DNA from 2 places in the Luteimicrobium sp. NPDC057192 genome. Region 2 is predicted to be linked to the other one. Evidence: riboswitches for the same ligand, from Rfam matches in the RefSeq annotation. Region 2 holds a riboswitch; the other holds the start of a gene.
What was found. A riboswitch is a leader RNA that binds a small molecule or an ion and turns the genes downstream of it on or off. The one in region 2 is predicted to bind cyclic di-AMP.
Positions count from the first base shown of each region.

Region 1: another riboswitch for cyclic di-AMP. It lies ahead of ACFT5B_RS11965 (C40 family peptidase); the one in region 2 lies ahead of ACFT5B_RS15560 (C40 family peptidase).

Region 1 is NZ_JBHUWD010000023.1:21,427-28,212, forward strand. Features, by position in the region: gene ACFT5B_RS11955 (GH36-type glycosyl hydrolase domain-containing protein) at 1-150, opposite strand, end outside; gene ACFT5B_RS11960 (NTP transferase domain-containing protein) at 206-2,416, opposite strand; cyclic di-AMP (ydaO/yuaA leader) riboswitch at 2,853-3,012, shown strand; gene ACFT5B_RS11965 (C40 family peptidase) at 3,066-3,839, shown strand; gene ACFT5B_RS11970 (ROK family protein) at 3,901-5,184, opposite strand; gene xylA (xylose isomerase) at 5,323-6,507, shown strand; gene xylB (xylulokinase) at 6,507-6,786, shown strand, end outside.
Region 2 is NZ_JBHUWD010000035.1:8,961-15,746, forward strand. Features, by position in the region: gene ddaH (dimethylargininase) at 1-675, shown strand, start outside; gene rocD (ornithine--oxo-acid transaminase) at 672-1,880, shown strand; gene ACFT5B_RS15555 (universal stress protein) at 1,935-2,900, opposite strand; gene ACFT5B_RS15560 (C40 family peptidase) at 2,985-3,704, opposite strand; cyclic di-AMP (ydaO/yuaA leader) riboswitch at 3,807-3,999, opposite strand; gene ACFT5B_RS15565 (metal-dependent transcriptional regulator) at 4,137-4,844, opposite strand; gene serC (phosphoserine transaminase) at 4,941-6,074, shown strand; gene ACFT5B_RS15575 (epoxide hydrolase family protein) at 6,085-6,786, opposite strand, start outside.

The DNA.
Region 1 (6,786 bases), on a different contig from region 2:
CGACGACTTGTAGTAGGAGTAGCCGCCCCCGTGGTGGGACAGCACGGTGCACATGTTCTTCGTGCCCAGGTAGTTCGTCCAGGACACCGGGACGTCGGGGCGGTCGATCACGTACTCGTCGGCATCGGTGTCGAAGAATCCGTAACGCATGGTGGGTCGTCCTTGCTCGTGCTGGGTCGTTCGGGGTGGGCGTGCGGGGGCGGGCTCAGACGCCGGCCGTGACGAAGCCACGGAGCCACGTGAGCAGCTCCTCGGCCTTCTCGGGCGAGTCGGCCTCGACGAACATCCGGAGCACCGGCTCGGTGCCCGAGAAGCGCAGGAGCGCCCAGTTGTCGTTCTCGAGGAGGATCTTGGTGCCGTCGAGGTGGGACACGCTGACGACGGGGTACGGGCCGACGTGCGTGAGCGGCTCGGCCTCGAGGCGGCGCGGCACCGCGACCCGCATCTCGGGCGTCGACGGGACGCCGGCCTCGAGGGTGTAGAGGCGACCGGTGATCGCGTAGATCATCTCGCGCAGCTCGGAGATCCGCTTGCCCGTGCGGGCCAGCATCTCGACGACGAGCGCGCACGCGAAGATGCCGTCCTTGCCGAGGATCCAGCCGCGGATCGTCAGGCCGCCGGACGACTCGCCACCGAGGACCGCGCCGATCTCCTCCATGCCCGCCGTGACGTGCTTGAAGCCGACCTTGACCTCGCGCGACTCCTCGCCGAAGTGGGCGGCGAGCCGGTCGAGCAGGTGCGTGGTGGCGAGGTTGCGGACCACGCCACCCTTCTCGCCGCGGAACTCGTGCAGGTACCAGTAGAGGAGGAGCAGCAGGTCGTTCGTGGTGATGTACTCGCCGGTCTCGTCGACGATCCCGATGCGGTCCGAGTCGCCGTCGGTCGCCATGCCGAGCGCGTACCGCCCCTCGCCGGACCGGATCATCTCGATGAGCGACGACAGGCGCTGCAGGTCGGGTGCGGGCGCGATCCCGCCGAACAGCGGGTTGTGCTGCGCGTGGATGAACTCGGCCCGGACGCGCATGTCGCCGAGGATCGTGCCGAGCGTGAGCTGGCTCGTCCCGTACATCGGGTCGACGACGACCTGGAGGTTCGACCCGCGGACGGCGTCCACGTCGACGATCTTCTCGATCGCGTCGACGTACGGGTCGGTGAGCGTCCGGTCGACGACGACGCCCGCCTTGCGCGCGAGGTCGAGGTCGAGCGTGATCACGTCGTCCACGGACATGGCGTTGGCCTCGTCCTGGTAGCGGTCGGTCTCGTCGTCGAGCGGCAGCGAGCCGTCGGCACGGAACACCTTGATGCCGTTCCACTCGGGCGGGTTGTGGCTCGAGGTGACGATGATCCCGTAGGCCGAACCGAGGTAGGGCGCCGCGAACGTCACCAGGGGGGTGGGGACGTCGTCGGGCAGGAGGGTGACCGGGATGTTGTTGCCGGCGAAGACCTCGGCGGCCGCGATCTTCGACTCCTCCGAGAGGAAGCGCCGGTCCCCGCCGATGACGACGCCGCGCGACTCGAGCCCGCGGCGCGTGGTCTCGTTGGCGATGGCCTGGGACAGACGGCGCACGTTCGCGAGCGTGTACCCCTCGCCGATCACCGCGCGCCAGCCGCCCGTCCCGAAGTGGATGGTCGTGTCGGTGTTCTTCTTCGGCATGAAGAGGCGCTTGAGCAGGATGTCCGCGGCCTCCTGGAGCTCGGCCGGCGAGTTGATGCCGTGCACCTCGTCGGTGTCGTAGATCTGGTACGTCGAGACGCGTCGGCCGTCGGCGATGGCGCGGTGCGCGAGGTCGGTGAGCCGCTCCGCGCCCGCGGCGACGAGCTCCTCGAGCGCCCCGAACAGCAGCGCGGGAGCCGCGACGTAGGCGCCCACGTTGATCTCGTGCCCGTCGGTGGTCTCCCCCGCGGCGGGCTCCGTCCCGGCGCTCACGATCGCGGTGACCTCGCCGTCGACGCGGACGACCCGGTCGTACGCGGGGCGCGGCTCCGCGAGCACGGCGGTGAGGAAGGTGAGGTCGGCGCCCTTGAGCGCGTGCCGGGTGAGCAGCGCCAGCAGGGACTCGCTGCGCAGCAGCGGCGTGTCCGCGTAGGCGACGAGGACGACGTCCGCGTCGGCCGGGAGCGCGGCGCGCGCCGCGAGCGCTGCGGGGCCGGTGCCCGCGGACCCCGACTGCTCGACGTACGTGAGGTCCGGGCCGAGGAGCTCGCGGACGCGCGTGTCGCCCGATGCCACGACGACCACGGTGCGGTCGCGGTCGACGACGTGGGTGAGCGTCTCGAGGGCCCGCTGCACGACCGTCGAGTCGCCGAGGGGCTGCGTGAGCACGTCGCGCGAGGCCGCGTCGTGGCCCGCGGCGAGGAGGACGGCGGCGCGCCGCGCGAGCTGCTGGCGTGCGGGTGCGGCCTGGGTGCTGGGCATGGACCTGATCCTCCGGTCGGCTGGGTCCGCTGACGGTGTGGGCAGACGAGGGGCTGACTCGGCCGGACGGAGTTTTGAACGGCGTCCTTCCTTATTCCGAAGCCTACACGCGAGCCCGCGACGAGGCGACCCCCTCCGACGCGGGCGACGAGTCCGACATCTCGGGCGTCGACACGCCGATGGAAGCGCTCCCGGTTGTGAAGGTTTGCGGCACGCCCGTACCGCGGAAACCCCGCCCATGCGCCCGGCTATCGCCCACTTTGGGATACCCGTGATCGGGTGTGATCGACCCGATCCCACCGTGCCGTAGCAGGCAACTCGGACAGGCGCAATCCCTCGTTACATATTTGTGACCTCGGACCTCCGTTGCCTAGCCTCGATCAGCCGACGGACGCTCGACCTGCCGTCTGCCCCGACCCGGAACGCCGAGCGCTGCCACCGGGAAGGGCCCATGACCGTGGCAGCGACGGGGGACCCACCTTCGGTGGCCCGGGCCATGACGGACCGGACCTCCTCGGGGTGAAGCCGCACCACGCGGCCGGGCACGTACCTCCCGCCCGAACCCGACAGCTCACCTCGCAGGCGTGAGAGGTACAACACCATGCTCCGAACCCGTGAGCAGGGCGCCGTGCGCCCTGAGGGTGGGCGTGTGCGCCGCTTCGGCCGCGTCGCGACCACCACCGGCCTCCTCGCAGGCCTCCTCGGCGGCGGCCTCGTCGCCGTCGGCGCGGCGACCCCCGCGGCCGCCGCTACCACCGTCAAGACCGCGACGTCGGCCAAGGCCACCCCGACGCTCTCCCTCCGCGTCAGCGACCGGTCCTACTACAAGAAGCGCCCGCCGCTCGTCACCGTGCGCTCCCTCACCCGGGGCCACGCGACCGCCGGCAAGGTCTACTTCCGCGTCAGCGGCAAGCTCGTCGCCGTCCGCACGCTCAAGAGCGGGAAGGCCACCTACCGCCTGTCGTCGCACCTGAGCACCGGCAAGCACCGCGTCCGCGCGACGATCCACCCGGCGACGCCGCGCACCGTCAAGGAGCGCACCAAGTTCACGACCGTCAGGACGCACAAGTACTCGTCGCGCGTCGTCGAGAAGGCCGTGAAGTACACCGGCACGCGCTACGTGTACGGCGGCTCGAGCCCCCGCGGCTTCGACTGCTCGGGCTTCACCAAGTACGTGTACAAGCACACCAAGGTGAAGTCGCTCCCGCGCACGTCGTCGGGCCAGCGCCACGCCGGCAAGGTCGTCTCCAAGCGCCACGCCAAGGCGGGCGACCTGGTCTACACCCCCGGCCACGTGGGCATCTACGTCGGCGGCAACAAGATCATCGACGCCCCGCGGCCCGGCAAGTCCATCCACGTGCGGAGCATGTGGCGGGCCAGCTGGACGTTCGTCCACGTGAGCGCCAAGGCGAACACGATCTGACCCACGCGGTCCGGGCACACCGCCCGCACCACCGACGAGAACGCCGGAGCAGGACGCCGTCCTACTCCGGCGTTCTCGTCGTCTCCAGGGACTCGAGGTAGTCGCTCGGCCCCTGCACCAGGTCCCGCAGGACGGCGCGCGCGCCGCCCGTGAGCGCGGCGTACCCGGCCACCGGTGCGGGGCGGACGGCGATCCGCTCCCACGGGGAGGCGAGCACGCGCGTCCGCAGCTCGGCCTCGAGGCTCGGGCGCAGGTCCTCCGTGAGCGGCGCGTACACCCCGCCCAGCAGGACGGTGTCGAGGTCGAGCAGGTTCACGAGCGTCGACAGCGCGGTGCCGAGGGCCTTACCTGCGCGGGCGACGACGTCCCGCGCCCGGTCGCCCGCCTCCCCGCCCGCAGCGAGGGCCTCGAGGACGGGAGCGAGGCCGTCGGAGGCGCCGTCGTCGGACCGGGGGGCACGGGGGGCCGGGGTGTCGAGCCCGAGGCCGCGCAGGAGCGCGTCCTTGCCGGCGAGCTGCTCGAGGCAGCCGGTGGCGCCGCAGCGGCAGCGCGGGCCGGCCGGGTCGACGACGACGTGCCCGATCTCGCCCGCCCAGCCGTGCCGGCCCAGGTAGAGCTCGCCGTCGAGGACGATCGCGGCGCCGATGCCGACGTCGCCCGAGACGTGCACGAACGTCGTGCCGTCGTGGCCGGACGCGGCGAACTGGCCGAACGGGAGCTGGGCGAGGCCCGCGAGGTTGGCCTCGTTCGCGATCTCGACGCGCGCGGGCAGCGGCCCGAGCAGCGGCACGGGCGCGAGCGACTCCCACCCGAGGTTGGGCGCTACCTGCAGGAAGCCCGCCCGCGCGTCGACCAGACCCGGCAGCGCGAGCCGCGCGCCCGCGAGCCGCATCCCGTCGGCCCTGACCTCCGCGACGACCTCGCGCGCGAGGTCCCCCACCCGCGCGAGCACGCGGACGGGGTCGCTGCCCGCGCCCGTCACGCCGCGCGAGTCGTCGAGCCGCTCGGCCACGGTCGCCCCGGTGAGGTCGAGGGCCCGGACGCCGACGTAGTCGACGTTGACCTCCAGCCCGAGCGCGACGACGGTCCGGGGCGCGGGCACGAGGGGCACGGCGGGGCGCCCGACCTGGCCGGGCGAGGGTGCGAGCTCGGCGACGACACGTCCCGCGACGAGCTGGTCGACGAGCGAGCCGACGGTGGCCCGGGTGAGCCCGGTGGCCGCGGCGACGGCGGCGCGGGAGGGCGGCTCGGCAGCACCGAACACGCTGCGGGCGACGAGCGCGAGGTTGTGCTCGCGCAGCGAGGCCTGCCGCGCCTTGGGGGTGCCGACGCCGGGGAGCTCCATGAGCCTTGACCCTACCTGCGTCACGCGTTAAGTTCATCCGTACAACAAAGGCTCGGTCGCGGCGTCGTCGCGGACGGGCCGCCAACCGCGATCCCGAGCCGTCTCGCGATCCCCGTACCTCGATGAGGAGCACCCCGGATGAGCACCCCCGCGGCCACCCCTGAGTTCAAGTTCTCGTTCGGTCTCTGGACCGTGGGCTGGCAGGCCCAGGACCCCTTCGGCGACCCGACGCGCGCCGCGCTCGACCCCGCCGAGTCCGTCCGCAAGCTCGCCGACATCGGCGCGTGGGGCTTCACGTTCCACGACAACGACGTCTTCCCGTTCGACGCCGACGACGCCGACCGCCGCGCGCGCGTCGACGCCGTCAAGAAGGCCGCCGACGAGACCGGCCTCGTGATCGAGATGGTCACCACCAACACGTTCACGCACCCCGTCTTCAAGGACGGCGCGTTCACGTCGAACGACCGCGGCGTCCGCCGCTTCGGCCTGCGCAAGATCCTCCGCAACGTCGACCTCGCCGCCGAGCTCGGCGCGCAGACCTTCGTCATGTGGGGCGGCCGCGAGGGCGTCGAGTACGACAACTCGAAGGACCTGCACGCCGCGCACGCCCGCTACGCCGAGGGCATCGACACCGTCGCCGCCTACATCAAGGACCGCGGCTACGACCTGCGCATCGGCCTCGAGCCGAAGCCCAACGAGCCCCGCGGCGACATCTTCCTGCCGTCGATCGGCCACGCGCTCGCGCTCATCGCCACCCTCGACAACGGCGACATCGTCGGCCTGAACCCCGAGACCGGCCACGAGCAGATGGCCACGCTCAACTACACGCACGGCCTCGCGCTCGCCCTGTACGCGGGCAAGCTGTTCCACATCGACCTCAACGGCCAGCACGGCCCGAAGTTCGACCAGGACCTCGTCTTCGGCCACGGCGACCTGCTGTCCGCGTTCTTCACGGTCGACCTGCTCGAGAACGGCTTCCCGAACGGCGGCCCCCGCTACGAGGGCGCCCGCCACTTCGACTACAAGCCGTCCCGCACCGAGGGCCCCGACGGCGTGTGGGACTCCGCGCGCGCCAACATCGAGACCTACACGCTCCTCGCCAAGAAGGCCAAGCAGTACCGCGAGGACCCCGAGGTGCAGAAGGCGTTCGAGCACGCCGGCATCTTCGAGCTCGGCCAGTCGACGCTCGCCGAGGGCGAGACCTTCGACCAGTTCCTCGCCGACCCGACGACGCGCGAGACGTTCGACCTCGACGCCGCCGCCGAGCGCGAGTACGGCCTCGTCGCGCTGCACCAGCTCGCGCTGAAGCACCTCGTCGGCTGATGAGCGGAACCCTTGTCGCGGGGGTCGACTCGTCGACCCAGTCGTGCAAGGTCGTGGTCCGCGACGCGGAGACCGGCGCGCTCGTGCGCACCGGCTCCGCGTCGCACCCCGACGGCACCGAGGTGCACCCCGACGCCTGGTGGGACGCGTTCGTCGAGGCGGCGGCAGCGGCCGGCGGGCTCGGGGACGGGTCCGGCGTCGCCGCGCTCGCCGTCGGCGGGCAGCAGCACGGCATGGTCCTGCTCGACGCCGACGGCGAGGTCCTCCGGCCCGCGCTCC
Region 2 (6,786 bases):
CTCCCCGACATGGTCTACGCGGCGAACGGCGCGACCGTCGAGGACGGCGTCGCCTACTCGGCCCGGTTCACGTACGCCCAGCGCCGGCCGGAGGCGCCCGCCTACCTCAAGTGGCTCGCCGACCACGGCTTCGTGACCCACGAGGCCGCCCGCACCAACGAGGGCGAGGGCGACCTGCTCCGCGCGGGCGACGTCGTCCTCGCCGGTCACGGGTTCCGCACGGACCGCGCGGCGCACGACGAGGCCGCCCACCTCTGGGGCCGCGAGCTGGTCAGCCTCGAGCTCGTCGACCCGCGGTTCTACCACCTCGACACGGCGCTCACGGTGCTCCGGGGCAGCGACGGCGCGGCCGACGCCGTCGACGTCGTCTACTACCCGGCTGCCTTCTCCCCCGCGGCGCAGGACGTGCTGCGGACGAGATTCCCGGACGCGCTGCTCGCCACCGACGACGACGCCGCCGTCCTGGGCCTCAACGCCGTGTCCGACGGGGTGCACGTCGTGCACACGCCCGCAGCCGAGCGCCTGGCGGCCGCCCTGCGCGAGCGCGGGTACGAGACGATCGGCGTCGACACGTCCGAGCTCCTGCTCGGCGGCGGCGGCGCCAAGTGCTGCACGCTCGAGCTGCGCCCGGCGATGGTCGACGCGTCCGCGACCACCGAGGCGGTGGCCCGATGAGCCACCTCGCGCACAACTACGACCCGCTCCCGGTCGACCTCGCCCGCGCCGACGGCGCGTGGGCATGGGACGCGGGCGGCAAGCGCTACCTCGACCTGCTCGCCGGGTACTCGGCGCTCAACTTCGGCCACCGGCACCCGGCGCTCGTCGCCGCGGCGCACCGCCAGCTCGACACGCTCACGCTGACCTCCCGGGCGTTCGGGCACGTGCTCCTCGAGCCGTGGGCCGACCGGCTCGCCGCCCTCACCGGCACCTCGATGGTGCTGCCCATGAACACGGGCGCCGAAGCCGTCGAGACCGCGATCAAGACCGCGCGCAAGTGGGGCTACGACGTCAAGGGCGTCCCCGACGGGGAGGCGACGATCGTCGTCGGGGCGGGCAACTTCCACGGCCGCACCACCACCATCGTGTCGTTCTCCACCGACGACGACGCACGGCGCGGCTTCTCCCCGTACACCCCGGGCTTCCGCGTGGTTCCGTACGGGGACGCGGCCGCCGTCGAGGACGCGATCGACGACACAACCGTCGCGGTCCTGCTCGAGCCGATCCAGGGCGAGCAGGGCGTCGTCGTACCGCCCGAGGGATTCTGGCCGCGGGTCCGCGCGGCGTGCGACGCGAACGACGTCCTCCTCGTCGCCGACGAGATCCAGTCCGGTCTCGGCCGCACGGGCACGACGCTCGCCCTCGACCTCTGGGGCGTGCGCGCCGACCTCACGACGCTCGGCAAGGCCCTCGGGGGCGGCGTCGTGCCCATCTCGGCCGTCGTCGGGCGGGCGGACGTGCTCGGCGTCCTCACCCCCGGGACGCACGGCTCGACGTTCGGCGGGAACCCGCTCGCGTGCGCCGTGTCTCTCGCCGTCCTCGACCTGCTCGAGACCGGCGAGTACCAGGAGCGCGCCAAGACGCTCGGCGAGGTCCTGCACGACGCGCTCGGCGAGCTCGTCGCGGACGGCCTGCTCGCTGCGAGCCGCGGCGTGGGCCTCTGGGCGGGCCTCGACGTGCCGGTCGGTGCGATGCCCGACGACGCCGGAGCAGGTGATGCGGCACCCGGCCGCGTGCTGTGCGAGGCGCTGCTGGCCCGGGGCGTGCTCGCGAAGGAGGCGCACGGCCGCACCGTCCGGCTCGCACCGCCCCTCGTCGTCGAGGAGGACGACCTGCGCTGGGGCCTCACGCAGCTCCGCGCCGCGCTCACCCCGCCGAGGTAGGCCCCGGGGAGGGGCACGTCGCGAAGGAGCCCGCCGCCGCGGGTCACGGGGACGTCAGGAGGCGTCGAGCTCCGCGGTCCGGTCCTCCGCCTCGGACTCCGCGCACCGCTTCGTCACGACCATGACCGGGCACTGCGCGTGGTGAAGCACGGCCTGGCTCGTGGAGCCGAGGAGCATCCCGGAGAACCCGCCTCGCCCTCGGGACCCGACGACGATGAGGTCGGCGGCCTGCGAGAACTCGACGAGCAGCTCGGCGCCGGTGCCGTCGAGGACGATCCGCCGGACCTCGAGCCCGGGACGGTCCTCGACGAGCCGCTCGACGATGCGGTCGAGATTGGCGCCCGCGTCGGCGAGGACCTGCTCGTGGTCCACGGACGCCGGGAGCCACGCCAGCACCCCGGCACCCGACGCGATGGGGACGCCGGCCACGGCGACGAGCTCGCAGTCCCACAGCTGGGCGAGGTCGGCCGCGTGCCGGAGCGCGGCCTCGGAGGTCGGCGAGCCGTCGACGCCGGCGATGATCCGCGCGGGGTGGCGCACGGCGGGGAGCTGGTCGGCCGACTCGGGGGTGCGTTCGCCGTCGGGGGTGCGGAGCGGGACGACGACCGTCGCGCACCGGGAGTGCGCCGGGAGCGCGGACGACACCGTGCCGAGGAGCCGGCCGGCGAACCCGCCTCGGCCGCGTGTCCCGACGACCGCGAGCACGTGCTCCTCGCTGAGGTCGACGAGGACGCCCGTGGCGTCACCCGCGGCGAGCGACGCGCTCACCGGGACGCCGTGGGGCTTGACGCGGGCCACGGCCTCGTCGAGGACTGCCTTGGCGCCCGCCTGGACGGCGTCGTCGTCGATCGGCACGTAGCCGCCGTCGAGCGACGCGGACGTGAGGGTCGGGAGGTAGTACGAGCACACGACGTGCAGGCTCAGCCCGGCGTCGGCGGCGTACATCGTCGCCCAGTCGAGGGCGTGCAGGCTCGGCGCCGAGCCGTCGACGCCGACCAGAACGCTCTTTGCTCGCGTCATACCCATAGCCTACCGAGTGTGGGGGTAATAGACGAGCGCCCCGGCTGCCGTGGGGCAGCCGGGGCGCTCGGTACGTTTCGCGCGTCAGCCGACGCGGATGAACGTGGGGTTCGTCTGCCACATGGCGCGGAACTGGATCGTCTTGCCCGGACGCGGGGCGTCGATGATCGTGTTGCCGCCCGCGTAGATCGCGACGTGGCCCGGGGTCCAGATGAGGTCGCCCGGCTTGGCCTCGGCGCGCGAGATGATCGTGCCCGCGTAGTGCTGGGCCGACGACGTGCGCGGGAGCGAGATGCCGATCTGCGCGTACACGTAGGAGGTGAAGCCCGAGCAGTCGAAGCCCGACGGCGTCGTGCCGCCGTAGACGTACGGGACGCCCACGTAGCGGCTGGCGATCGCGATGATCTTGGAGCCGTTGGCCGAGGACGGGATCGAGGCGCTGGAGCTCGAGCTGGACGACGAGGTGCTCGTGTCCGAGGAGCTGCTGGAGTCGTCCGTCGACGTGAGGGCCGTGCGGACCTCGGAGCGGCTCGCGGCCTGGACGGTGCGGTGGACGACGGGCTCGGGGGCCGGCGTGACCTTCACCGACGCGGCGTCGGCGGTCCACTTGACGTGCTTCGTGACCGTGACCGTCTTGGACGTCTGCAGCTCGGCCTTCGCGGCCGCGGTGAGAGCGTCGAGGTCGACGGTGCTGAGCTTGCCCGAGTTGTCGGTGTGCGTCGTGGCCGCCTGCGCGGCGGGCCCGCCGAGCATCGAGACCAGGAGGCCTGACGACGCGGCGACGACGGCGGTGCGGCGACCCACGGTGGAGAGGCTGCCGGTCGCGGCGCTCGCCAGGGTTGCCAAGGGGGTTACAGGGCGACGCGCCGCACGGTGGCGGGCGCGAGCGGTACTGGTGCTCACTCGGTGGTCTCCTTTGACGCCTACGAGGTCAGCTGTCGGGTTCGGGTGGGAGAAGCACCCGGCCTCCGGCACCTTGCGGTACCTCGGGCTTCACCCCAAGGAAGTCGTTTCCGACTCCCGATCGTGGGTCCCCCGTCCCTGTCATCCACGTTCGCTGGGACCCCCACGGAGCGACAGGGCTCGGCGCTCTCCGTGAGGGCTCCGACGACGGTTGCCGCCGGAACTGCCCCTGAACGTACACGACCCCGCGGCGAATGTCACGCCCCGGTCACGACGTAAGTGAGGGGCTCGTCCGAACTGGTACGGAGGTCCCAGCGCGGGGCTTGCGACGGGTCAGCCGGCGGCGACGAAGACGTGTCGCGAGACCTCGTCCGCGAGGGCCAGCGGCTTCTCCGCGTCACCACCCCGGACCGACAGCATCCCGCCGTCCCACTGCGCCTCGACGCGCGCGCCGGGGACGATCCCGGCCTCGGCCAGGCGCGCGAGGAGCTCGACGTCGGGCTGCAGGGGCTCGCCCAGCCGCCGCACGTCGGCGTGGACCGTCTCGGCGGTCCCCTGTGCCGGGCGGGCGACGTCGAGCAGCGGGACGACGCCCTCGAGGAAGTCCTCGTGCGTCGGCTCCTCGCCCAGCTCGGACAGGCCCGGGATCGGGTTCCCGTACGGCGAGAAGTGCGGGTGACCCAGGAGCTCGGCGAGGCGCTTCTCGACGCGGTCGCTCATGACGTGCTCCCAGCGGCACGCCTCCTCGTGGACGTACTCCCAGTCGAGGCCGACGACGTCCGTCAGCAGGCGCTCCGCGAGGCGGTGCTTGCGCATGACCCGCATGGCCTTGGTGTAGCCCTGCTCGGTGAGCTCGAGGTGGCGGTCACCGGTCACGACCACGAGGTCGTCGCGCTCCATCCGGGCGACGGTCTGGGAGACGGTCGGGCCCGAGTGCCCCAGCCGCTCCGCGATCCGGGCACGCAGCGGGACGATCCCCTCCTCGACGAGCTCGTAGATCGTCTTGAGGTACATCTCGGTGGTGTCGATGAGATCGCTCACTGCTGCTCCCTGAAGCGTCGGTGGGCCCCAGTCTAGGGCGGCCCACCCACCGGAATCCGGTACGGGCCGACGGGGCCGCTCCCCTACCCTGGACGCGTGGCCACGACCCCCGCTGACATCCGCATCCCCACCGACCTGCTGCCTGCGGACGGCCGCTTCGGTGCCGGACCGAGCAAGGTGCGCGACGCGCAGGTGAGCGCGCTCGCCGCGGCGGCCCGGACGCCGCTCGGGACGTCGCACCGACAGGAGCCGGTGCGCTCGCTCGTCCGCCGGGTCCGCACAGGCCTCGCGGACCTGTTCTCGCTGCCTGACGGCTACGAGGTCGCGCTCGGCAACGGCGGGTCGACGGCGTTCTGGGACGTGGCGACGTTCTGCCTCGTCCGGTCGAGGGCGCAGCACGCGGCGTTCGGGGAGTTCGGGGCCAAGTTCGCGACGGCGACGTCGCGCGCTCCGTTCCTCGAGACGTCGACCGTCGTCGAGGCACCCGCGGGCACGGTCGCGCACTGCCGCCCCGAGGACGGGGTCGACGTCTACGCGTTCCCGCACAACGAGACGTCGACGGGCGCGGTGAGCCCCGTCGAGCGCGTCGCCGGGTCGCAAGCGGCCGGGGCCCTCACCGTCGTCGACGGGACGTCGGCCGCGGGCGGTCTCGGCGTGGACGTCGCCCAGACCGACGCGTACTACTTCGCGCCGCAGAAGTCGTTCGGCTCGGACGGCGGCCTGTGGCTCGCCCTGCTGTCGCCCGACGCCGTCGAGCGGGCCGCGCAGCTCGAGGCCGAGCGTTGGGTGCCCGAGTTCCTCTCGCTCACCACCGCGCTGACGAACTCGCGCCAGGACCAGACCCTCAACACCCCCGCGATCGCGACGCTCCTCCTCATGGCCGAGCAGATCGAGTGGATGCTCGAGCAGGGCGGCCTGGAGTGGACGACGGCGCGCACCGCGGCCTCGGCCGCCCACCTGTACGGCTGGGCCGAGTCGCGGCCGTGGGCGACGCCCTTCGTGACGGACCCCGCGGAGCGTTCGAACGTCGTCGGGACCGTCGACCTCGACGACGCCGTGCCCGCCGCCGACGTCCTCGCCGCCTTGCGCGCGAACGGCGTCGTCGACGCCTTCGCCTACCGCAAGCTCGGCCGCAACCAGCTCCGCGTCGCAATGTTCCCCGCGATCGAGCCCGACGACGTCGCGGCGCTGACCGCGTGCGTCGACTTCGTGGTCGAGCAGCTGGGCTGACGAAGGTTCGTCAGCGGCCGAGGACGGCGCGGAACGTCGCGCGGAGCTCGCGCACGTAGACCTGCGGCTGCTCCCACGCCGGGAAGTGACCGCCCCGCTCGGGCGTGCCCCAGTAGCGCAGGTCCGCGAAGCGGCGCTCGGCCCACCGCCGGGACGGGCGCGGGTTGTCCCGGAAGATCGCCGCGCCCACGGGGACCCGGACGACCTCGTCGGGCCGCGGCGGCGTCGTCATCCACCGCTCGACGGTCCGGATGCTCTCGGCGTAGAGCCGCGTCGACGAGGTCGCGGTGCCGGTGAGCCAGTAGAGCGTCACGTCGTCGAGCACCTGGTCGCGGCTGAGCACGGCGAACGGGTCGCCGTCGTGGTCCGACCACGCCGCGACCTTCTCGAAGATCCACGCGGCCAGCCCGGTCGGCGAGTCGGACAGCCCGTACCCGAGCGTCTGCGGGCGCGACGCGTGGACGGCCGAGTACGCCGACCCCTCGGCCCCGGCCTCGCGCGCAGCGAGGTCCGCCCGCTCCGCCTCCGTGAGGTGGGGCGACGTGAGGTCCGGGGCGACGAGCGGCGGCGTGAGGTGGAGCCCGACGACGTGCGCCCGGTCCTGCAGGCCGAGGAGCGTGCTGATGCTCGTCCCCCAGTCGCCGCCCGCGGCGCCGTACCGGTCGTAGCCGAGCCCGGCCATGAGCGTGGCCCACGCGCGCGCGATCCGTCC